3 regions of the Bradyrhizobium sp. Kon69 genome follow, and region 1 is predicted to be linked to each of the others. Evidence: predicted binding sites of a transcription regulator. Region 1 holds the regulator's gene; each other region holds the start of a gene.
What was found. Region 1 encodes LexA, which represses DNA repair genes until DNA is damaged. Its sites were predicted from a motif close to TGTTCNNNNTGTGTTCNG; they were not measured.
Positions count from the first base shown of each region.

Region 2: AC0L3U_RS17925 (helicase-related protein) is a predicted target of LexA. The motif match lies at 5,880-5,897, and genes of this name have one in related genera.
Region 3: AC0L3U_RS01650 (DUF3072 domain-containing protein) is a predicted target of LexA. The motif match lies at 1,087-1,104, and genes of this name have one in related genera.

Region 1 is NZ_JBVVOS010000018.1:45,494-53,239, reverse strand. It holds gene AC0L3U_RS23405 (glutamine--tRNA ligase/YqeY domain fusion protein) at 1-889, shown strand, start outside; gene AC0L3U_RS23400 (YybH family protein) at 899-1,285, shown strand; gene AC0L3U_RS23395 (DUF2171 domain-containing protein) at 1,372-1,605, shown strand; gene AC0L3U_RS23390 (ComEC/Rec2 family competence protein) at 1,701-3,980, shown strand; gene AC0L3U_RS23385 (GAF domain-containing protein) at 3,990-4,931, opposite strand; gene AC0L3U_RS23380 (hypothetical protein) at 5,153-5,587, opposite strand; gene lexA (transcriptional repressor LexA) at 6,052-6,753, opposite strand; gene AC0L3U_RS23370 (molybdopterin molybdotransferase MoeA) at 6,929-7,746, opposite strand, start outside.
Region 2 is NZ_JBVVOS010000012.1:123,762-131,507, forward strand. It holds gene AC0L3U_RS17905 (winged helix-turn-helix transcriptional regulator) at 1-110, shown strand, start outside; gene AC0L3U_RS17910 (CarD family transcriptional regulator) at 228-1,070, opposite strand; gene fdxA (ferredoxin FdxA) at 1,415-1,753, opposite strand; gene AC0L3U_RS17920 (RNA-binding S4 domain-containing protein) at 1,886-2,155, opposite strand; gene AC0L3U_RS17925 (helicase-related protein) at 2,178-5,600, opposite strand; gene AC0L3U_RS17930 (DUF3108 domain-containing protein) at 6,299-7,108, opposite strand; gene rpmB (50S ribosomal protein L28) at 7,699-7,746, shown strand, end outside.
Region 3 is NZ_JBVVOS010000001.1:331,239-338,984, forward strand. It holds gene AC0L3U_RS01640 (hypothetical protein) at 1-343, shown strand, start outside; gene AC0L3U_RS01645 (hypothetical protein) at 366-746, opposite strand; gene AC0L3U_RS01650 (DUF3072 domain-containing protein) at 1,162-1,365, shown strand; gene AC0L3U_RS01655 (hypothetical protein) at 1,443-1,679, opposite strand; gene AC0L3U_RS01660 (hypothetical protein) at 1,985-2,275, shown strand; gene AC0L3U_RS01665 (hypothetical protein) at 2,244-2,513, opposite strand; gene AC0L3U_RS01670 (hypothetical protein) at 2,519-2,719, opposite strand; gene AC0L3U_RS01675 (VOC family protein) at 3,021-3,419, shown strand; gene AC0L3U_RS01680 (VOC family protein) at 3,645-4,097, shown strand; gene AC0L3U_RS01685 (glutathione S-transferase family protein) at 4,479-5,117, shown strand; gene AC0L3U_RS01690 (hypothetical protein) at 5,226-5,393, opposite strand; gene AC0L3U_RS01695 (hypothetical protein) at 5,400-5,645, opposite strand; gene AC0L3U_RS01700 (PilZ domain-containing protein) at 5,703-5,957, opposite strand; tRNA gene AC0L3U_RS01705 (tRNA-Glu) at 6,183-6,257, shown strand; gene AC0L3U_RS01710 (hypothetical protein) at 6,446-7,006, shown strand; gene AC0L3U_RS01715 (PilZ domain-containing protein) at 7,172-7,746, shown strand, end outside.

The DNA.
Region 1 (7,746 bases):
GCTGAACCTGACCTACACGCTGCTCTCCAAGCGCGTGCTGACCCAGCTCGTGCGCGAGGGCCATGTCGCGGGCTGGGACGATCCGCGCATGCCGACCATGGCGGGGATGCGCCGCCGCGGCGTGCCGCCGGCCGCCCTTCGCGAATTCGTCAAGCGTATCGGCGTGGCGAAGGCCAACAGCGTCGTCGACGTCGGCATGCTCGAGTTCTGCATCCGTGAGGAGCTCAACCGCACGTCGCAGCGGCGGATGGCGGTGCTGAAGCCGCTCAAGGTCGTGATCGAGAACTATCCGGAAGGGCAGACCGAGGAGCTCGAGGCGATCAACCATCCGGACGATCCCTCTGCCGGCACCCGGAAGATCACGTTCGGCCGTGAGCTCTATATCGAGCAGGACGACTTCATGGAGAACCCGCCGAAAAAGTTCTTCCGTCTGTCGCCCGGCAACGAGGTGCGGCTGCGCTACGCCTATTTCGTCAAGTGCACGGGCGTGATCAAGAACGAGGTCGGCGAAGTGGTGGAGCTGCGCTGCACCTACGATCCCGCCACCAAGGGCGGCAACGCGCCCGATGGCCGCAAGGTCAAGGCCACCATGCACTGGCTGTCGGCGGCAACATCCGTGCCCGCGGAAATCCGCATCTACAACCAGCTGTTTGCCAATCCGAGCCCGGACGCCTCGAACTTCGCCGCCGATCTCAATCCGCAGTCGCTCGAGATTTTGGCTGACGCCCGGATCGAAGCATCAGTCGCGGAAAGCAATTCGACCGAGCCGATGCAGTTCGAGCGCCAGGGCTATTTCGTGCGCGACAAGGACTCGACGCCCGGCAAGCCGGTATTTTCCAGGACCATCGGCCTGCGCGACACGTTCGCGAAGGAAGTTGCCAAAGGCTGAGGGACCACAATGAACGACGAAGCCGACGCGATCGTTTCCGCCATCATCGCGAAATGGTGCGCCGGCTTCGCCACGCTCGATGCGGCCGCGCTGTCGTCGCTTTATGGGAAGAATACGTTCTTCTTCGGCTCGAACCCGAAGCTCTACCGGGGCAGGGATGGCGTCGCAGACTATTTCAACGGCCTGCCGCGCTGGCGCCAGCCGAGCGCTGTGTTCTCCGAGGTGAAGGCGGCGCAGGTAGGTCCTGACCTCATCAACATGGCCGCAACGATCTCGTTCGATCTCGCCGGCGAACGCCCTGATTTCTCGGTCAAGATGAGCTGGGTCATCATGCGCGAGGACGGCGACTGGAAGATCGTCAATCACCATGCTTCGTCGCAGGCGCCGCTGATCTGACCAGCGGGCACACGGCATCGTCATTCTCGCGAGAGAGAACGAACGTGCGCCCTGCGCGTTGGGGTGGGTCCAACAAGGAACGCACCATGCAGAACATCGCAGAGCACATGGAAGTTATCGGCGCCGACGGCGTCCATATCGGCACCGTTGACAAGGTCGAAGGCAATCGCATCAAGCTGACGAAGAAGGACAGCGGCGAGGGCAGCCACAAAGGGCATCATCACTTCATCGATAAGGGCCTCGTCGCCGATATCGAGGGCAACAAGGTCCGGCTGTCGGCCAAGGCCGATGTCGCCGTGACGATGGAAGAGGAAAAGTAGCGGTCGCGCCCTTTCGTTCCTGATCCGTACCGCTATCCGCCCGCCTGCACGTTCCGGTAGCTTCGGCCTTCGTTGCGTATCATCGAGTGCAGGAAATGGCGGAGCCGGGCCGGCCGGTACGGTCGCAGGGGATCGCGGGGACGTGGCCCGCGGGCCGCACCGCGTCCGCGGGCGGCCTCGCGCCTGCAGGCCTCGACCTCTGGACCTCGCTGGCCGCGACCCTCCGCGCATGGCTACGCGCCGAGGCTGGCGCCGGGCGGCTGTTGCCGTGGGTGCCCGTCACGTTTGGCTGCGGCATCGCGCTTTATTTCTCTGCCGATCACGAGCCAGTACTGTTGGTCGTTGCCACGACCGCCATCGCACTCCTGCTCGGCGCGGCTCTGTTGCGGCGGAGCCGGCTGTTCGCCCCAGCCATCATGATCGCGGCGGTCGCGGCCGGCTTTGCCGTCGCGACCTGGAAGACGGCGCGGATCGCCCACCCGGTGCTGGCAAAGGCGCTCTATTCGGTGTCGTTGTCAGGCTTCGTCGAGGCCCGCGACATCCGCGAGCGTACCGATCGTTTCGTGCTGCGCGTCACGGCGATGGAGGCGCAACGCAGCGACGTCAGGCTCGAGCGCGTGCGCCTGTCGGTCCGCAAAGGCACCGCGCCGGAGGTCGGTAGCTTCGTTCAGCTGAAGGCACGGCTGATGCCGCCGCTCGCGCCGGTGCGGCCCGGCAGCTACGACTTTTCGCGTGACATGTTCTTCCAGGGCATCGGGGCCTCCGGCTTCGCGATGGGCGCAATCACGGTGGCGCCGCCGCCTGAGACCGCCGGCTTGCGGCTGCGTTATGCGGCCTTCATGCAAGGCCTTCGCGATGCGATCGATGCCCGCATCCGGGCGACGCTCGACGGCGACAACCGGGCGATCGCGACCGCGCTGCTTACCGGGCGGCGCGATGCGATCACCACGCCCGTCAACGATGCGATGTTCATCTCCGGTCTCGGCCACGTGCTCTCGATTTCCGGTTATCACATGGCCGTCGTTGCCGGTGTCGTGTTCTTCGCGGTGCGCGCGCTGCTCGCTGTGATCCCGGGACTTGCGGCCGGCTTCGCCATCAAGAAATGGTCGGCGGCCGCCGCGCTGGTCGCTGCTGCGTTTTACCTGCTGCTGTCAGGCGCGGAGGTCGCAACGCAAAGATCGTTCTTCATGACGGCGGTGGTGCTGATCGCGGTGATGGTCGATCGCCGCGCCATCACCTTTCGCACGCTTGCTGTCGCCGCGCTGATCGTGCTGGGGGTCGCGCCGGAAGCACTGGTGCATCCGAGTTTTCAGATGTCGTTTGCGGCAACGCTCGGGCTCGTCGCCTTGGTGCAGATCGGCATGCCCAATTTGTTTGCCTCGCCGGACCATTCGGCGACCGCGCGCATTGCGATGTGGGGTGGCCGCGAGGTCGCGATGCTGTTCATGGCCTCGCTGATTGCGGGACTTGCGACCACGCCCTACGCCGCGTTCCATTTCCACCGTGTCACGCCGTTCGGGGTGCTCGCCAATCTCGGCGCGATGCCTGTGGTCTCGGCGCTGGTGATGCCGGCGGGACTGTTGGGGCTGCTTGCTGCGCCGTTCGGGCTGGACAGCGTGTTCTGGTGGCTGATGGGGATCGGCATCGACTGGATGGTCGCGGTCTCGCGCTGGGTCGCGGCATTGCCGGGCGCCGTCGGCCGCATCTCGGCGTTCGGGATCGCGCCGCTGATCGCGGCGAGCCTGGGAATCATCCTGCTGGGCTTGTTGCGCACGCCGCTACGCTGGTCCGGCGCCCTGGTGCTGCTGGCAGCGATCCTCTGGGGACTGTCGGCGCGGCAGCCCGACATCCTGATTGCCGGGGATGGCGCGAGCGTTGCGGTGCGGGGCAGGGACGGACATCTACACCTGATCAGGACGAGCAAGGACAGCTTTCTGCTCAAGGAATGGCTCGCTGCCGACGCCGATCCGCGTGATGCGGGCCGAGCCTCTCTGGCCGATGGCGTGTCCTGTGACGAGTCCGGCTGCGTGACGCCACTGGCCGACGGGAGGCTGGTCGCGCTGGCACTGCGCGTCGACGCTCTCGCGGACGATTGCAGTCGGGCCACGCTGGTGGTGACGACACGCCCCGCGCCACCCGATTGCGCGGCGATGGTGGTCGATCGGCAACGGCTTGCCAGCCAGAGTGCGCTGGCGCTGACGCAGCGTGGTGACGGCTTTGTGGTTCACGCGGTGAGGGCGAGAGGCACGAGCCGCCCCTGGTTGCCAGCCGGCGCAGGCGAGGGTGATTTCGACGGCAGCCTTGCGCCGAAGGCGATCGCGCCCCGCATCAAGGACGCAACGCCGGCGGAGACCGACTTGCAGGCAGACGATTGATCGGATCGGTTACAAGTACCAGGCCAGTACGGCGTCGAGCCTGGAATTGCCGATGACCGGCAGGGCCACCATTCGGCTCAGTCCGGATGTGCAGGCTTCGAGACCGGCGACCGAGCCGTCATGCACCAGATCGGCGTTGAGCGCGGGCATGCCGGTGGCCCAGGCCCCGCCGATGCTGCCTTCGCCTCTGGCAATGGATTTATCCGCATAGAGCGCGGCAAGGTCGGTCTGCGCGCTGCAATCGCCGGCGCGGAACACCAGTGCCGAGCGGGTCTCGTTCGGGATCCAGATCTCGAAGCGTCGCGCAATCGGCGTGGCCTGCGCGGAGAGGAATGTCAGGACCCAGGTCTGGTCCGCGCTCGTCCGATAGGGCACGCCGACGCCGAAATTGATCCCGACCTTGGCCGCGTCCTCCCAGCGCAGAAAACTCCTGGCGTCGTGCAGGTCCTTTATGATCAGCGGCAGGCCCGCCTTCCAGGTGCGGCCAGGCAGGCCAAAGCCGCGAGGAAATTTGGTGTGGCGGGAGTTGAATTCAAACATGTCGGCAGTGCCGTAATAGCCGTCGACAAGCCCCATCTCGTGGGAGGCATCAGGGTCGTTGTGCCAGAGCTCGATCGCCCCAACATGCGCTTCGTCCTCGCCGCAGAACAGCACCATGACGGCTTGCAGGAATTCACCCGCAAACACCGGCACCGCGACGCCGCAGGTGAGGCCGGCCGCGAGCGCCTGATCGGTCCGTTTGAAATAGGAGTTGGCGAATTTGGTGAGGATCACGGGGTGGCCCGCGGCCCAGGCCTTGCCCGGAAGTCCCTCGTCATATCCGAAGTGCAGCTCTTCGCTGACGGCCTTGAACGCGGACAGCCCTTCGCCATAGAGACCGCCACCAAACTCCAGCCGCGTGCGCGTCCGATCGGGGACCCAGAGTTCAACGACGCGAAGGAAGGTTTTCATCGAGCGTGTCCGCCGTCTCAAGCCCTGACAGCATCGGTCATTTGGCTGCGAAGCGGACGTTCAAAATTCAGGCAGGGCGGCTCAAACTTCGTGCGGCGGAGACGTGCGGGCTTGGTCCATCCGATTGGATTTCGCGGACGCAAGCCGTACCATCTCGCCGGCCACGGCCGGCGATGGCAATTCAATCCTGACCCCCGACCTCGTAGCCGGAGACGGCTGTGTCAGCCGATCGGCAGGTGCCTGACGGTCGGCTGCCGGTCGGCGATAATCTGCGCCTTGTGCTCGCGCTCGGTGACCGACTGAGTCACCGGCAGTTGCAGCACGGTCGCGCGCTGGCCTTCGACGAGCTGCGTCACCAGCACGTATTTGCCGTCGGGGAATTCGATCGCGTCATGATGGCGGTCGGGAACGTGCGGGTCGATCTTGCCGAACTTGCCCACGCGGGAATTGATGGTGCGCGTCCAGATCCAGCGATTGTCGTAGCGAACGTCGTCGGCGAAGGCGAGCTCCGTTCCCGGCAGCAGGCAGACGGCAACAGACGGATCGGCCGCCGAGGCGAAGCCGCGCGTCGAGGTGCCGCGGAAGCTTGTCGTGACGATCGTCTCGCCGACTTCGGCGGGGCGCGACGCGACGGCATGCAGGCTGTAGTCACACATCGGGTGCTCCTCATGCTGGGATAGCAACCCGCGTCTCTTAATCGAGGCGCAGGCCTCTATCAGAGTTGAAGCATGAACGCTCTGCTTGGTTGTGGGCAAATCTGCGGCTGGTTTCCGTGAGCCGCGATCACATTATCTTTCCCGAATTCAATAGGAACAAAGCGAGTTGCGATGCATTCGGGAGGCGCGTGCGCGAATATCGCCGGCTTGACTGCAACGGTCGAGCTTGATCGCCGGCCGCCGTTTCCTCGAACACTTGTGCCGCCAACCAGTGCCGCTTCGTGGGCGTCGTGAGGAGCCAGCGCCGAAGGAGGGGCCGGATAGTCTGTGCAGAACCAGAAAGACTACCCAGCCGGAACGGACGATGATCCGCTCCAATCTCTGACCGGCGATGCCGATCGGAAGCGCGCGAGGCGCCAGGCACCTCCGGTATCAAGTACTCCCGGGATCAAGGACGCCCGGTATCAGTACTTCCGGTAAAGCCCGATCAGCTTGCCCTGAATCTTCACCCGGTTGGGCGGCAGGATGCGGACCTCATAGGCTGCGTTGGCGGGCTCGAGCGCGATCGAGGCGCCGCGGCGGCGGAAGCGCTTCAGCGTCGCTTCCTCGTCGTCGATCAGCGCCACCACGATGTCGCCTGTATCGGCGCTCTCGTTGCGCTGGATCAGCGCCATGTCGCCGTCGAGGATGCCGGCCTCGACCATGGAATCACCGCGCACTTCGAGCGCGTAATGCTCGCCCGAACCGAGCATGTCGGGCGGCACACTGATAGTATGGCTGCGGGTCTGCAACGCCTCGATCGGCGTGCCGGCCGCGATGCGGCCCATCACCGGCACCGCGACGGGACGTTCGCCGTCGTCCGCGGGCAGGCTGGAGCTCGCACGCACCTTGCCGAGATTGCCCTCGATGACGCTCGGCGTGAAGCCGCGGCGGCTGCCTGCGGCTGCCTGGAGCTCCGGCAGCTTGATGACTTCAATCGCACGGGCGCGGTTGGGCAGGCGTCGGATGAAGCCACGCTCCTCGAGCGCCGTGATCAGGCGATGGATGCCCGACTTCGAGCGCAGATCGAGCGCATCCTTCATCTCGTCGAAGGAGGGCGGCACGCCGCTTTCCTTCAGACGTTCACTGATGAACCGCAGAAGCTCGTATTGTTTGCGCGTTAACATCTCGACCAAAGTCCCCCGGTTGATGTCGTCCGATTATGAGACGCAGAATTCGGCAATAAGCCGCTACATACTCGAAACAAATCATGAACGGACACTATATGTTCGATACATGTTCCGCAACTGCTTAATTTACCGTGAACAGAGCAAAGTTCGCGGAACGCGCATTGCGGGACGCTCAGACGGGGAGCCGCAACACTTCGCAAGCCGTGCCGGCTTCGGCCTTCGGCGCGAACGGTGCGCGCACGAGAAGTACCTGTGCTGCAGCGAGATTCGCAAGCAGCGAAGAGTCCTGATGATTGACGGGAAGAACGACGCGTGTGCCGTCGTCACGCTCCTCCAGATGCGCGCGCAGATAGTCCTCGCGCTGATCGTTGGCGCCGATTTCGCGGCCGAGCACGGCGCGCTCACGGCGATGGTGAATCGCCGAACGGCCCGACAGGGCGCGAATCAGCGGCACCATGAACAGGAACGCGCACACGTAGGACGACACGGGATTGCCCGGCAGGCCAATCACACCCATTGCGCCGAGCCGCCCGTGCATCATCGGCTTGCCTGGCCGCATCGCGATCTTCCAGAACGCCATTGCGATGCCTTCGTCCCGCAGTGCCTGCTGGACCAGATCGTGGTCGCCGACCGATGCGCCGCCGGTCGTGATCAGGATGTCGGCGCCGCTCTCGCGGGCGCGGCCGATGCCGGCGGTGGTCGCCTCCAGCGTGTCGGCGGCAATACCGAGATCAATGGTCTCGGCGCCCTCGCTGCGGGCAAGCGCGTGCAGGGCGTAGCCGTTCGAGTAGACGATCTGGCCGTGGCCGGGCGTGGTGCCCGGCATCACCAGCTCGTCGCCGGTGGCGAGAATCGCGACTTTCGGACGTCTGAAAACGCCAAGGTGCGGATGGTTCATCCCGGCGGCGAGGGCGAGGTCGCGCTCGGTGAGACGACTTCCCTTGCGCAGGAGCACGTCGCCCTCGCGGAAATCGACGCCTGCGGGGCGGA
Region 2 (7,746 bases), on a different contig from region 1:
TGCCGTTGATCGATGCGTTGGGCGCTTGGTGGTCGACGGTTGCGACTGACGCGGGCGGAGACCGCCGCGAGACCGGGCGCGGCGCTTCGGGAAGCGCATCGCGGATTTGATCCCGCTCAGGACCGCATAGGCTCAGAGGCAATTCGGCCCGCTGACGGTCCCTCCGAAACAAAAAGCCCGGCCAACCGGCCGGGCTTTTGATCTGTTGCGATCGACGCGCGAGACGCTTACGCGGCCTCGTCGGCCACCGTGGCGCCACCCTCGGTCTCGTCACTATCGCCCTCGGCGTCCGCATCGGCCTCGCCTTCGGCGGCTTCGGACTTGGCGCCGGTGCGGCGCGGGCTCTTGGCGAGCTGGGCCTCGATCTCCTTGACCGCTTCGGTCTCGGTCGAGTGCTGAACCACCGCGATCTCGCGGGAGAGACGGTCGAGCGCGGCTTCATAGAGCTGGCGTTCGCTGTAGGACTGCTCCGGCTGCGACTCGGAGCGATAGAGGTCACGCACCACTTCCGCGATCGCGACGATGTCGCCCGAATTGATCTTCGCTTCGTATTCCTGGGCACGGCGCGACCACATGGTGCGCTTGACGCGGGCGCGGCCCTTGAGGGTCTCGAGCGCACGCTTCACCAGCGCGGGCTCGGACAGCTTGCGCATGCCGACATTGGCGACCTTGGCGGTCGGCACGCGCAGCGTCATCTTGTCCTTGATGAAGTTGATGACGAACAGCTCGAGCTTCGCGCCGGCGATCTCCTGCTCCTCGATGGCCAGGATCTGGCCGACGCCGTGAGCGGGATAGACGACGAATTCGTTGGCCTTGAAGCCCTGACGCTGGGTCACGATCTTCTTTTCCTCGACCTTCGGCGCAACAGCCGCGGGCTTCACGGCCGGCTTCGCGACAGCGACAGGAGCCTTGGCAGGAGCAGCAGCAACAGGAGCCTTCGGCGCGGCGGGCTTGGCAGCGGGAGCCTTGGCAGCGGGCGTCTTTGCAACAGCGGGCTTGGCGGCAGGCTTGGCGGCCACAGGCTTGGCAACGGTCGCTTTCGCGGCCGGCTTGGCAGTCTTGTTAGGCATTGCGCTTCTTTTGTTCTTCGAGGACTTTGCAGCCGGCGCCTTCGTCGCGGTCCGACCCTTGGATGCGCTACGGCTGGCCGCGGCGACTTTCTTGGCGTCCTTATGGGAAGCCTTCGCTGAAGTACTCTTTTTACGCGTTTTCTGTGACACAGCCTGCGCGCGGAAACTGCCACGCCCCTGTTCGACATTTGGTTTCACGGGAACCCAACGGGGCCGACGGGGCTAACCAGGGTTCGGCTCAATGTGCCCAATATAGCACATTTCCCGCAAAAATCAATGATTTAGGGGTCTTAAGGGCTGGTTTTCGGCGATAACGCCGCTAATAGGGTTAAGTTTGACCCGAATTAGTCGCCGGAACCGGGGTTCGCCGAGAAATACTTGTCGAACTTGCCCTCCATGCCGTCGAAATCCTTGGCGTCGGCGGGTGATTCTTTCTTCTGGGTGATGTTCGGCCAGCTCTTGGCGTAGTCGGCGTTGACCGTGAGCCACTTTTCCAGGCCCGGTTCCGTGTCCGGCTTGATGGCATCGGCGGGGCATTCCGGCTCGCACACGCCGCAGTCGATGCACTCGTCAGGATGGATGACGAGCATGTTCTCGCCCTCGTAGAAACAATCGACCGGGCAGACCTCGACACAGTCGGTGTACTTGCACTTGATGCACGCTTCAGTGACGACGTAAGTCATCCAACGCTCCGAAAAGCTCTTTTAAAAGTCGCGGCTTGCGTAGCGCGGATGGCCCGGCGCCGCAAGCTCAGGAACGGCCGATCATGACGGCTTTATGCGCTTGATCGACCAAGAAATGAATTCAAAGCGCAATTAATTGCGCTGAGAATTCGGATGGCCTTCGCTGAGCTCTTCGTAAAGCACACGGGCCGAGGCGGCGTCGCCGCGGCGCTCGTTGAAGGCGATGACTTTCAAGACGCGCACGGTACGATCGAGCGCGATGGTGAGCACGTCGCCGATCTTGATCGCATGCCCCGGCGACTTCTCGCGTGCGCCGTTGACGCGAACATGGCCGGACTCGACAAGCTCGGCAGCGGAGGTGCGCGCCTTCACCACCCGCGCGTGCCACAGCCATTTGTCGATGCGCTGCCGCTCGGTCGTGGGCTCACTCCTTACGCCCGGACAGCTGCTCCTTCAGCGCAGCGAGTTTTGCGAAGGGCGAGTTCGGATCGACCGGACGATCGCGCTCGCGCGGGGTGGCGCTCGATGCGTAGGGGCGCAACGACGGCCCGCCCTGGCGGTCGCGGCCCTTGTCGCGGTCACGGCCACGATTGTCGCGGCCCTTGTCGCGATCGCCGCCGAACTTGCCCTTGTTGTTGCGATCCTTGTTGTCGCGGTCCTTGTTGCCGCCATTCTTGCCCTCGAAGCGGCGGTTCTTGTCGTCGCGCCCCTCCGGACGCGGCGCGGCTTCGGTGCCGCCTTCGCGCGGCTTGCGGAAGTCCCTGCCGCCATCGCGACCGGAATCGCGACGATGACCGCCGCCATGGCGATGACGCTCACCGCGTTTCTCGCCGTCGGCGGCAGGCGCGGCTTCGCCTTCGGCAGGCGCAGCGCCGGCTTCAGCCGCCGCCTGCGGACGCGGCTGGTGACGCTGGTTGCGATGGCGCTCGTGGCGCGGCTTGCGATCATCGTGACGGCCGGCGGGACGCCAGACCTCGATGAGCTCGGGCTCGGCGGGCGTGGCCGCGGCTTCCACAGGTGCTGCCGCATCGGCCGACGCCGCGGCTTCGGTTGCAGCAGTCTCTGCAGGAGCGGTTTCGGCGGGGACAGTTTCAGCGGGAGCGGTTTCAGCAGCTTCAGCGGCAGCAACAGCCTCTTCCGCAGGTGGCGCGATGCCGGGAGCGTCTTCCGGTGTAACGGAAGCTTCGAGCGCCGGCTCTTCAGGCGCGGGCTCGTCATGCTGCTCCATGCCGGGCGCGTCTTCGACGGTCACAGGCTCGGCGGCGGCTTCGATCGCGGTTTCGGCGGGCGCTGCGGCGTCCTCGACCGGCGTTTCGGTTGCGGGCGTCTCTTCGCTGGAGGCTTCAGCAACAGGCGCCTCGGCAACAACCGGCTTCGCCGGCAGCGGCGGACGCTTGTCCATGCGGTAGCCGAGCGCACGCAGCACCGACGCAAAGTCTTCGCCGGCCGAACCGGTGAGCGACGTCATCGCCTGCGTCACCACGAAACTGCGGCCGTCGAATGCACCGGCGGGCTTTTCGCCGGACGCGTTCTCGCGCCAGGCCAGCGCTGGACGGATCAGATCGGCCAGGCGCTCCAGGATGTCGACGCGCACGGCGCGCTCGCCGGCCTGCTTGTAGCCGAGCACGCGATAGGCATCGCGCGGCAGCTGCTTGTCGACCGGGAACGAGGTGCGGCCGGAGCTCGCCAGATGCTGGGCGCCCGACAGCGCGGAGGGATCGACATTGTCCTGCTTCAGCGCCCAGAGCAGCGCGGCCAGCGCACGCCCGGCCGGCTTGAGCATGCCGGGGAAATAGAGGTGATAGGCGCCGAAGCGGACACCGTATTTGCGCAAGGTCGCGCGCGAGGGCTGGTCGAGGTCCTTCAGCTCGTTGGCGATCTTCGGGCGCTCCAGCACGCCGAGCGCCTCGACGAGCTGATAGGCGATGCCGCGGGCAATGCCGGTGACGTCCTCGGCCTTGCTGAGCTCGAACAGCGGCCCGAGCAGCTTTTCGATGTGCGTCTTGAGCCAGAGCTCGAGCCGGGCCTGCACCTTGTCGCGGGGGGCGCCCGTGAGGCGTTCGTCGGAGATGATGCGGATGCGCGGATGCAGCGCGTCCTCTGCGGCAGACAGCCGCGCCACGGCGTCGCCGGTCCAGCGGATCATGCCTTCCGAGGTCAGCACGAACTGCTCGTCCGGCGCATTGCCCAGTTTTTCGGCGCGCGCGTTGATCTCGCCGGCGAGCACGGCCTGCGCTGCAGCCTGCAACGCTTTCGCATCGGAGCCGGCTTCCGCCGCATCCGGTGCAAAGGTGAAGCCATCGAGGCGGCCGATGACATGGCCTTCGACGATGACTTCGCCGGTCTTGCCGATTTCCGTATTCAAGCTCGTGTTCTCCCGCAGGCGGCGCATCAATACACTGGTCCGGCGATCAACGAAACGCTCAGTCAAGCGTTCATGGAGCGCATCCGATAATTTATTTTCGACCTCGCGGGCGATCCCCTGCCAGCGTTCCGGGTCTTTCAGCCAGTCGGGACGGTTGGCGACGAAGGTCCAGGTGCGAATCTGCGCGATCCGGGCCGACAGCGTGTCGATATCGCCGTCGACACGGTCGGCCTGGTCGATCTGGGTCCTGAACCAGGCGTCGGGGATGCAGCCCTTCCGCATCAGGAAGCCGTAGAGCGTGGTGACCAGCTCGGCATGGGCGGCCGGCGACAGCTTTCGATAATCCGGGATCTGGCAGGCCTCCCACAGCCGTTCCACGGCGTCCTTGCCATGTGCGACATCGCGCACCTCGGCGTCGCGGGCGGCGTGGTCGAGCACGCGCATGTCCTCGGCGATCGGCGCGCGCGTCAGCGCCTCATGGCCGGGGGCCAGGTTCAGGGAGACCTGGAGCGCGCCGAGGGAAGCAAAATCCAGCTTCGAATTGCGCCATTGCAAAACCTTCACGGGGTCGAAGGTGTGGTTCTGCAGCGCATTGACCAGCTCGGGCTCGAACGGCGCGCAGCGGCCGGTAGTGCCGAAGGTGCCGTTGCGGGTGGCGCGGCCGGCGCGGCCGGCGATCTGGCCGAATTCGGACGGCGTCAGCCGGCGGAACTGGTAGCCGTCGTACTTGCGGTCGGAGGCAAAGGCGACGTGGTCGACGTCGAGATTGAGGCCCATGCCGACGGCGTCAGTGGCGACGAGGTAATCGACCTCGCCGTTCTGGAACATCGCGACCTGCGCGTTGCGGGTGCGCGGCGACAGCGAGCCCAGCACCACGGCGGCACCGCCATGCTGGCGGCGGATCAGCTCGGCGATGGCGTAGACCTCGTCGGCGGAGAAGGCGACGATGGCGGTGCGGCGCGGCTGCCGCGTGATCTTGCGGTCGCCGGCGAATTCCAGCTGCGACAGCCGCGGCCGCGTGATCATGGAGACGCCCGGCAACAGCCGCTCGATGATCGGCCGCATGGTCGCAGCGCCGAGCAGCAGCGTCTCGTCGCGGCCGCGGCGGTTGAGGATGCGGTCGGTGAAGACGTGGCCGCGTTCCAGATCGGATGCGATCTGCACCTCGTCGACCGCGAGGAAGGAGACGTCGAGATCCCGCGGCATCGCCTCGACGGTCGAGACCCAATAGCGCGGCGCTTTCGGCTTGATCTTCTCCTCGCCGGTCACGAGCGCGACGGCGTCGGGGCCGACCCTTGCTGCGATCTTGTTGTAGACCTCGCGCGCCAGCAGGCGCAGCGGCAGCCCGATCATGCCGGAGGGATGCGCGAGCATCCGCTCGATGGCGAGATGGGTCTTGCCGGTGTTGGTGGGACCAAGCACCGCAGTGACGCCGGCGCCGGGAAGCCGCTCGGAAGCGAAGGGGGAGGAGGAAAAAGGCATCTGGGGGACTAGGTAATGGCGATTGGGGCGAATGTCAGTGCTGTTTTGGGGCGGTGGCGCGAAGGTCTCGGAAGTCACCTCGCCCCGCTTGCGGGGAGAGGTCGGCGCGAAGCGCCGGGTGAGGGGGCTCTCCGCGAGTCCGTCTGTCACCGCTTCCGTGGCAGCAGCCCCTCACCCCAACCCTCTCCCCGTAAGAACGGGGCGAGGGGGACGAGAGAGCTCCCCAGATCCCGCGCAACTGTCTCACTTTGCGACGCTTTTCCCGTTGGCTTTAAGCTTCGGAACGAGTTGAGAACGAATCGCGGCCGAATCGCTGACTCCCCCTTGAGTCCTGTTCCGTTCTCGCAAGATGTCGCGGGAGGCTTATTGGGTTCGCACTAGATGGAGTTTTGCCCCGCCGCACAAGCGTCGTTTCGATGGCGGAATCGTTAAAGCTGGGGACGGCGCGGAGTCGAATCAGAATCGGGGAGGAGTCAATTGGATTCCCGCTCCCCGCCCCTTCCAAAACAAAAGCGCGAAAACAACCCCATGCACAGTAGGGATGTCATTGAAATTGCTTGTGTTTATTTTCACAAAGAAGGCAGTGCCGTAGCCCGCATGAAGCGGAGCGTAATGCGGGGGGCCGAAGCAAAGAACCCCGGATTACGCTTGCGCTCCATCCGGGCTACGGCAGCTGGGCCGGGCTACGACAGCCCGGCCTACTGCGTCTTCGCGACCCTGGGCGGCTGGGCCGTGGTGATGAAGCTGGTTGCTTCCAGCATGGCCGGCCCGAGCGGGGTCGGCACTTTCAGCCAGAACGGGACCAGGATGCGCGTGCCGGCGATCGGCGCGAACGCGACCTCGATGTTGCGCTGGGCGGCGAGATATTTGATCACCGGACGGTCGGGGATGTAGCCGGCGATGGGCACAAAATACAGCGAGCAGACCACGACCTGGCCGTGATAGCCCTTCTCCGCCTTGACGTTTTCCATGCGCTTGAAATCGAGCTTGAGCTCGTAGCGCATGCGGCCGTCGAACACGGCGGCGCTGCCATGGCAGGCGTCCGCCGACAGCACGTCGCCGGTGCCTGAGACGCGCACCAGCGAGGCCGTCATCGGGTCCCAGACGCCGCGGCGATGCGCGTCGGTGACGACGATGCGGTCGGGATCGACCGGCGGCTCCGGGAGGATGGCAAAATCCTTCACATTGCCCTTGTCGAGCGTGATGCGGATCTCTTCGGTCTTCTTCGAGGTGGTGGTGGAGGCCTGGTAGCCGGTCGCGACCAGCGCGCCGTTGACCACGCGGCCCTGCGAGGCGCCGGTGCCGGACCCGCCCGCGAACGATTTCAGCAGCCCCGAGGTGCCGCCGGAGGCCGCGGCCGCGAACACATCATCCTGGATGTCGATATTCCAGGCGCCCTTGCCGACCGGAATGCCCGCCAGCGTCGCCTCGTATTGCGCCTCGAGCTTGCCCTGCGCCGCCGCGGGCTCCGCCGCCCACGCCAAAACCAGCCCGAAAAGGGCCGCCATGACCCAGCGGCCGGCAGAGCGCGGATGACTTGCGCGTAGCTCCATTGAGCGCAGGCTTGGCGCAAGATGAGGCGTTGTGAGCACGAAACAATCCAATCGGGGCGCGAACGGTTGTTACTTAAGCCAAAAACCGCGCCAAGCAATGTGTCCGGGCCTATCGGCGTCCGGAACTCCACCGGACTCTTCGGGCGCGAATACGCCCTTTATGTGATGGTAAGGCGCGATAATCATTGCCGTTTTGGTGATGGGGGCGGGTCAGAACCGCGCACCTCACCCCGCCACCTCTTCCCCCTCGCCCCGCTTGCGGGGAGAGGGTCGGGGTGAGGGGGCTCTCCTGGGGGGAGGTGAGAATTGAGTACACTCAACCCACAGCGCCCTCGCGGAGACTCCCCCTCACCCGGAATCCGCGCTAATCGCGCGCATTCCGGCCTCTCCCCGCAAGGCGGGGAGAGGCGAAAACAGCAGCCAAAACCTTGACGTCCCGCCGCTTCCCCCCTATACGTCCGCCCGCTCCCTGCAAGGACAGAGAATTTGCCCGTGGCGCCCCGAATGGCGGCCGCACATCGTTGGGAAAGATTGAGGATTTTGCCATGTCTCGCCGCTGCGAATTGACGGCCAAGGGCCCCCAGGTCGGCCAC
Region 3 (7,746 bases), on a different contig from region 1:
GCAACGTCGCTACCGCTGCCGTCAGCTTCGCGATTCCTACGTCCTCGAATGCGCAGTCGACGGCGCCAAGGTCACGATCTTTGCCGATGACGTTGACCCCAGAAATCCGGACCCCAAACATCCCATCTGGCGCGTCAATGCGGAGTTGAACAATCCGGGCGCAGAAGACGCTGCCGTCAAATCGATATCCGACCAGTTCAATGCCCAGCCAACCAGGGACGCCCGGGAAGGATGGACATGGACCGTCGGCCGTGGGCTGAAGCTGACCTACGACGGCACAACCTTGAAGCTCGTGGACGAAGCTGAGGATATCAGGCGTGGCAAGCAGGAAGCAAAGCGCTAGGGAGCGCGACGCTGGATGCCCTTCAGTGACGAAGCCGGTTGACGGCCCATAGCGGCAGCCACGATCCCAGCACCATGCAGATCGCAATGGCTGCGACCAGGACGTATTTCAGGGGATGTTGCGAGGACGCGAGCGAACCTTCGAGATGAAGGTAAGGCAGCATCGCCTCCATGGCCATTCCGATCAGGGCAACCGCAACCAGCCCGCCAACCACCGAAGCGAACAAATTGACGATCCATCCCATCGCGCCGCGCTTGTTCGACCACGCCTCGAAGATCGCGACAGCCAGCATCACGAGCACGAAGATCAGCATGAAGCTCATCGAGCCGCCGACGCTCGCCTTCGACCCGAAGACTTCCACCAGCAGCATGGCCGCCACCGCGAGCAGCGTGATCGCCTTCACGACATTCCTCTTTAGTGTCTCGGCACATGGGCCGCGAAGCCAGTTCGATGCCAGGCAGGCTTTGCAGCATGGCGGTTGGTCGCGCCGCGCTTCGCCCGGGTTCAATCGTGATAGATTTCCGCTCGGCAACTGATGAGTGCGCTCCGCACAGTTGCGGGCACTCTATCCTGCTCTCCATTGGTCTCGCCGCCGCCTCGCACGTCGCCGTTGAGGCACCGATCCTCGATTGGGGGCGCAAGCTAAGTCTGATGCGCAGACGCCGATCGATGCCGGCCGTTTAGTGATCATCTCCCGACGCTGATCCGGGCAAAGAGCGCCCCAGCCGCGTCATGGGCCAGCCACGAACAGATAAGGAACAAAAAGCATCAGTCAGCATTGAGCCTGAAAAGGAGAGATCGCTGTGACTGACAATAAGATGGCTGGCAACACCGCAGGCAACACCCAAAAGGATCCGAAGGATTGGGTCTCCGGGGACGACCCGATGACCGGCGCCCAGGAATCCTACCTCAAGACCCTCGCCGAGCAGGCCCACAAGACCCTCCCCAAGGAGGATCTGACCAAGGCAGAAGCGTCAGAGCTGATCGACACGATGCGGCAGAAGGCCGGGCTCGAGAAATAGACAGCTTCAGGCATTGCGAAACACGGATTGACAGGCGGCGGCTGACCGGAACGCTGCCGCTGTTCGCGACCAGGCGGCTAATCGCTTTCGACGACCCGGACAGCCAGCTCAGCGACCGCACGCCGACCGGCCGCGACGAGGCCGTCGATCTCGCGTGTCTCGTGCTTGGCGCAATGGATGATCCGTTCGGCGACATACCGGCGCGCGGCGTAGGCTTCCATCACATCAGGCATCATCTCGCTGACGCACTCCAACGCCTTGTCCATGTGCGACAGCGTTCGTTCGTTGAACTCTTCCAGAATCAACATCACCATCCCCAGCTCACAATGATCACGACTACTCTCGTTGGCGGACGGACGCCGATGCGGGCATGCACGCCCGCCCCGTGAGACGGACGAACATGCCTCCATCGATGATCAGAAGTGCCGCCGATATTTGGGAAGGTGCAGGCGTTGAGGCAACGCGGCATTCACAAACGTTAAGCGCGCTGCATTTCGCCGGACATGGGGGCGTCAATTGAGCGCACGAAACGTGGTGGGCTCCAAAACTTGTTTGCCGGGATCGCGGCCTGTCCGCTTTGCCAGCCGGGCACTCATCCCGCTTTGCCTTGCTTCACGTCATGGACGATGTCACCGATGGTGCTTCCCACGACCATCGCGGCAACAACAGGCCAACCGGCGGCTACCATAAGGATGGCCCCGTAGCGCATGTCTTCGCCCGGCCGTTGATAACTGTCCCGGCCCGCGAAAAGGAGCACCGCGATCAGGCAGGCGAAATTTCAGACGATCACGCAGGCGCGTCCGGCGCCTTGCATGACCTGTTGCCGCTCATTTTCTTGCACACGCTGAGCAACGGCTCCGCCGCCGAGCTCAATCCTGTCACTTCGGTAGATCGCGGATTGCCAGCTTGACGACCGTAAGGACAACGAAGGCGGGCGCCCCGTAAACGATGGCATTCACGACCCAAGTGATGGCGACGCCCAGGAAAACGGAACTGCCGACCGCTCCCCAGAAAAGGTAAGCTGCAGATATGCCCGGCATCTCCCATGCCATCACAGTGATGGCGTAGTCGGTGAGCTGCTCCATGACGAGCAGCACCGTCGAGACGAGCGCCCCGATTGCCAGTGCGGGGATGAGAACGGATTTCATTGTCTTCAAAGGCCCAACAGCCCCATCAGTATCGGAATCATGAAAAAGGCTGCGAGGCCGAGGAGGCCTCCTACGGCAATTTTCACCCAACGCCGTTGGATTTTCGGCTCGAGCCATGCCGCCACTTTGACCCAGAGCGCATACGCCCATCCAGCAACAATCGAGCGGATCAGTGCGAACAGAAGCTCGCCGAGAATATTGGCCATGGCGGTTAGTCGCGTCATCTCCGCGAGGAGTTCATCTGCGAGCGGCTAGACAACCTTGTCCACCCGTGAGTGAGGTGCCCAATTCTGCGGTTTACATCATCGTTCTGCGGCCCGGTTAGCGCTGTGGGGGTGCTTCGCGTGAAGGGGCTCGTCGTCTAGCGCTTGAGCATTGTCATCGCAATTCATGCCCTTAGTTCACGCGCTCGGCGCGGCATCGTGACTGCTGACATCAGGGTGGCAGCAGCGATGTGCGACGAGCCCGCGATGCCGCTCAAATCTGCGGTCAACCAAAGGACATGCCATGAAGTTCGCCTCCACTCGCCTGATCGCCACCGACATCAAAATCATGGTTTCGTTCTACGAAATGATCACCGGAGTTTCCGCCGAATGGCTCGCGCCGGTGTTCGCCAAGATCGTGACGCCGGGCGCCAACCTGGCGATCGGCGCAGCCGAGACGGTCGCGCTCTGGAAAGAAAACAGTGCCGAGCCCGGCGCCAACCGCACCGCCGTGATCGAGTTTCAAGTCGAAGACATCGATGCGGATTATCAGCGCCTAAAAGACAAGGTCACGCTGGTGCATGAGCTGAAGACGATGCCTTGGGGCAACAAGACGTTCCAATTTCGTGACCCCGAAGGCACCGCAGTATCGCTCTTCATGCCGCCGATCGAGGACGCCGGGAAGCGCCTCGCTGCGCAATAGGCCGCGGCAGCAGACCGGCCCGCACACATTGCCAGGGGCGCGTGTGCTGCAATGGATTTGCGGTGAAAGTGCATTTAAATTCGCCGGCTGATTACTTCATCAGCTGGCTTCGCCCTCACGCACACGTGCACCCGCCCCCTGCCCCTCCCGGGATTTTCCTGCTATCTCCTACCCCCGCCGTCCCGGCCCAAAGCAAAACCCCATCCGTTCAAGGGAGCAACAACCATGCGATACCTCCACACCATGCTGCGTGTGCGCAATCTCGACGTTGCGCTGAAGTTCTACCAGGATGCGCTGGGACTGACCGAGGTGCGGCGGATCGAGAACGACAAGGGCCGTTTCTCGCTGGTGTTCCTGTGCTCGTCGGACGATCTCGAGGCGCTGAAGAAGCAGCCGCAGACGCGCGGCGCCCCGCTGGTCGAGCTCACCTGGAATTGGGACGAGGAAAAATACGGCGAGGACCGCTTCTTCGGCCATCTCGCCTATGAGGTCGACGACATCTACGCCACCTGCGAGAAGCTGATGAAGGCCGGCGTCACCATCAACCGTCCGCCGCGCGACGGCAACATGGCCTTCGTCCGCTCGCCCGATCTGCACTCGATCGAGATCTTGCAGAAGGGCGATCCGAAGCCACCGCAGGAGCCGTGGTCGTCGATGCCCAACATCGGCCATTGGTAGAGCCTTTTTGCGGGAACCAGCCCGTACCTGCGGCGTTCTCTCCCCGACAATGCAATTGGAGGAGGACGCGATGGGACGCGGAATTTTGTTGTGGATGTTGGGTGTGCCGATTCCGGTGATCATTCTGCTGTGGCTGTTCTTCGGCCGCTGATCGCCTGACCAGCTTTACCTTGCAATGAAAGCTCCGCCTCAGGCGGAGCTTTTTGCATGAGAGGATCGGCGCAATCGCGCGTCGCTCGCCGCAGTGAATTCCGCTATCACCCGCGCTTGTCGCCTGAATGGAGCGCACGCGTCATCCGGGACTGACGCTGCCGACGCACCCCGGATTGCGCTTCGCTCCATCCGGGCTACGACACTAAAGAAACGCCTGGGGAGGATGACATGCCGGACCAAAAGCTGACGATCTGGGGCCGCGCCAATTCGGTCAACGTGCAGAAAGTACTGTGGTGCCTCGCCGAGCTCGGCCTGGCTTACGAGCGCATCGACGCCGGCATGGCGTTCGGTAAGACCCGCGAGGCCGACTACCTCGCGATGAACCCCAATGCGCGGATCCCGACGCTGGTCGAGGGCGACTTCACGCTGTGGGAATCCAATTCGATCATGCGCTATCTCTGCCTCGCGCACGGGCGCGGCACGCCCATTTATCCCGAGGCGCCGAAGCTGCGCGCCAGCGTCGACCGCTGGCTCGACTGGACACTGTCGATGGTGCAGCCGGTCGACCGCCCGGTGTTCTGGGGCCTCGTGCGCACGCCGCCCGCCGAGCGCGACATGATCCAGCTGCAGAAGGATGCGGATGCTGCCGCCGAGGTCTGGGCCATCGCCGACCGCCTGCTCTCCACGCGTCCGTTCATGGACGGCGATGCGTTCACCCTCGCCGACATCGCGATCGGCGCCTATGCGCGGCGCTGGCTGGGCGTCGAGGGCATCACCCGGCCCGCGCAGCCGCATCTGACCCGCTGGCTCGCCGAGCTCGGCAAACGGCCCGGTTTTGCGCAATTTGTGGCACCGCCGATGTCGTGAGCGGTGACGCGGCTTAAACCTCGTTGAGAGCACGATGAATCGGCACTTCGCCGCGCGCCGCCGGGAGGTGGCGGCTACTGTGCATGGGGTTGTTTTCGCGTTTATTGTTTAGGGCCAGCCGCGCTCGAACAGCAGCACGCAGAAAATCAGCACGAGCGTCACGGCCGCGGTGGCGAGCCGCGCGGTCCAGCTCAGGCCGCGGCCGATCCACCATAGCAGCGCGCAATACATCACGAACGGGACGATGATTTCGGGCCGCATGATATCAGGTGGCATGGGGCTTCAGCGCCTGATCGTGGTCTCGATGCTGATCGAGCCGCCGATCTTGACGCAAGTGCCGGTGCTCTCGACCAGATGGAAGCCGCGGCCATAGGCGGCGCAGGAGCCCGCTTTCGCGCTCCCGCCGGCACCCTTGAGCGGCAAGGCCTTGCCGGCCTGTGGACGCTCCGCAGGCGGCAGACGCAAGGCTTCCGCCGCGGCCGCGGACATGGTCAGCAACGAGATCAGGATGAGGAGCGGCGCACGCATGCCGGCCCTTCTAACCCGGACCGGCGCCGCGCGCCATCGGGGGCGCTTCGCCCGAGATCAGATGAACTTGATGCCGGCCGATTTGCCGCGGCGCCACACCACCTGGCAGCTCCGCCCGGTCCGCGCATCGCGCGCGAATGCCATCCGGATCACGCCCGGCAGCTGGCTCGCATCCTCGTCCAGCGTGATCTTGGCGCCCGTGGCGGAGATGTCCTGGACCAGGCATTGCCGCGCCGCGAATCCGCCCTCGAGCGTGATCCAGGCATGCTGCGACAGCGACTTGCGGGCTGCGCGCTTCTTGGGCGGTGGCATCGGCTCAAATTCTCCCAGTCCAGCGCTAGCTCAGGGAACCTAAGAAACCGTTGAATTCGCCCCGATTGATCCTGGGGCGGGATGCTATCCACCGGTGCCAAAAGACCGTTCCCGAACGGCTTGCCGAGGGCGCCAAAGGCCATTATAGGTTCGCCCGCTGCAGCCGCCGGGCATGACTCGGGCGGCCAGCGGCCGTGCCGCGATAAGCGGCGGGGCCCTGGGTTTGCTCCCTTCGTCTATCGGTTAGGACGCCACCCTTTCACGGTGGAGAGAGCGGTTCGATTCCGCTAGGGAGCGCCATCATCCGGGCATTTGGATGACACGGCGAAATCTGCCGCCCCGCATGAACCTCCCTGCCCCTCGGCTCCGACCAATGTCCAGACGGAACCGGATGCAGGCCCATGGCGCAGGAGAAATCTCCCTCGGACGAGCCGGCCGGGATTGCCTCGCCGGCGCCGCCGCCATGGATCCACCGTTCGGCAGCCTACGTGCCGGAGCGGCGCGCCAGAATGCTGGAACACATGGTGCGCGCCAGATCGCTGCCTCGGGCCACTGCTGCACCGGCGCCGTCGCAGGCGGCCGGCACGAACATTCTTGCGGACGCGTACGGCTACGCCGTTTTGTTCGGAATCATCGCGCTCCTGTTTCAGTCGCGCGTTCCGCTCTACCTCGGCGCCTTCCTCTTCTTCAGCGATGGCGAGCGCATCGAACTCGCTCTTGGAAAGATCGGCATCCGTCTCGAGCCCGGCACGATCGGGCCCGAAATCATCAAGGGCTTCGTATCCCTGTTCGGATGGTTCGCGCTGCTAGTGTCGTTGAAAGCGTCCGTCCCCGCGTGGCTCGCGACATGGATGCTTCCGGACACATCATGGTTCTTCCTCGTCGGAATCGCTCTTTTGTTCGCCATCGTCGAAGCATTCGCAACGCGCGCGATGCAGCATGCATTGCCGTGGTTCGGATTTGAGAGAAGACCCAGCAGCCTGGCCTGCGCGACGATCAAGCTCGTCATGGCCCTTGGCGTGCTAGCCCTGCTGGTGCTGCTCGGATGACGCGATCGTGAGGTCGCGGGCCCGATAATCGCGGCGCTATGCCGCCCGTCCCGGTCGGCGCATTTACCAAAAATTTACCCCTGCTCGTGAGTGCCGGTATCATTTGCTTAGAATTTGATTGCTACCGTGGAATTACGGAAAACCTCCGAAACACGATTGGCGCCCATGTCCGTCGCAGAGTTCCTCAGACAGCGTGCCGTGCAAGTCACCGTGAGTGGCAGCTACTCGCTGCCGCGTTGGTACGATTGCGAGGGCAAGCTCCGGACCTTCGCCTGCCGCACCAGCCGCGTTTCACCGTTCCGCATGATGGTCGACGTTCCCGTGGTCGGGAAGGTCGGCGAGCGCGTGACCTCCTACTTCCAGGACTTTGGGGAATTCCAGTGCACCATCAGCGCGACGCTGAAATCGGGCTTCCTGATGGAGCTCGACATGACGCGGGCCCGGCGCGCCTGGATGTCGGAAAAGCTGACCTGGCTCGAGAAGAAGCAGAAGGACGCCAGCGTCCAGGAGCTGCGGAATGACGCGCGCTTCGTGCCGCAGGTCGCGCACACCTTCCTGACGCTCGCCGACGGCAGCACCCATGCCTGCTTCATCATCGACGTCTCCACGGCCGGTGTCGCGATATCCTGCGAATACGATCCGCCAGTGGGAACTCCGCTTGCGGTCGGCGCTTGCGTCGGGCGCGTGATCCGCAAATTCGAACACGGCTTTGCGGTCAAATTCGCAGAGAAGCAGTCGCG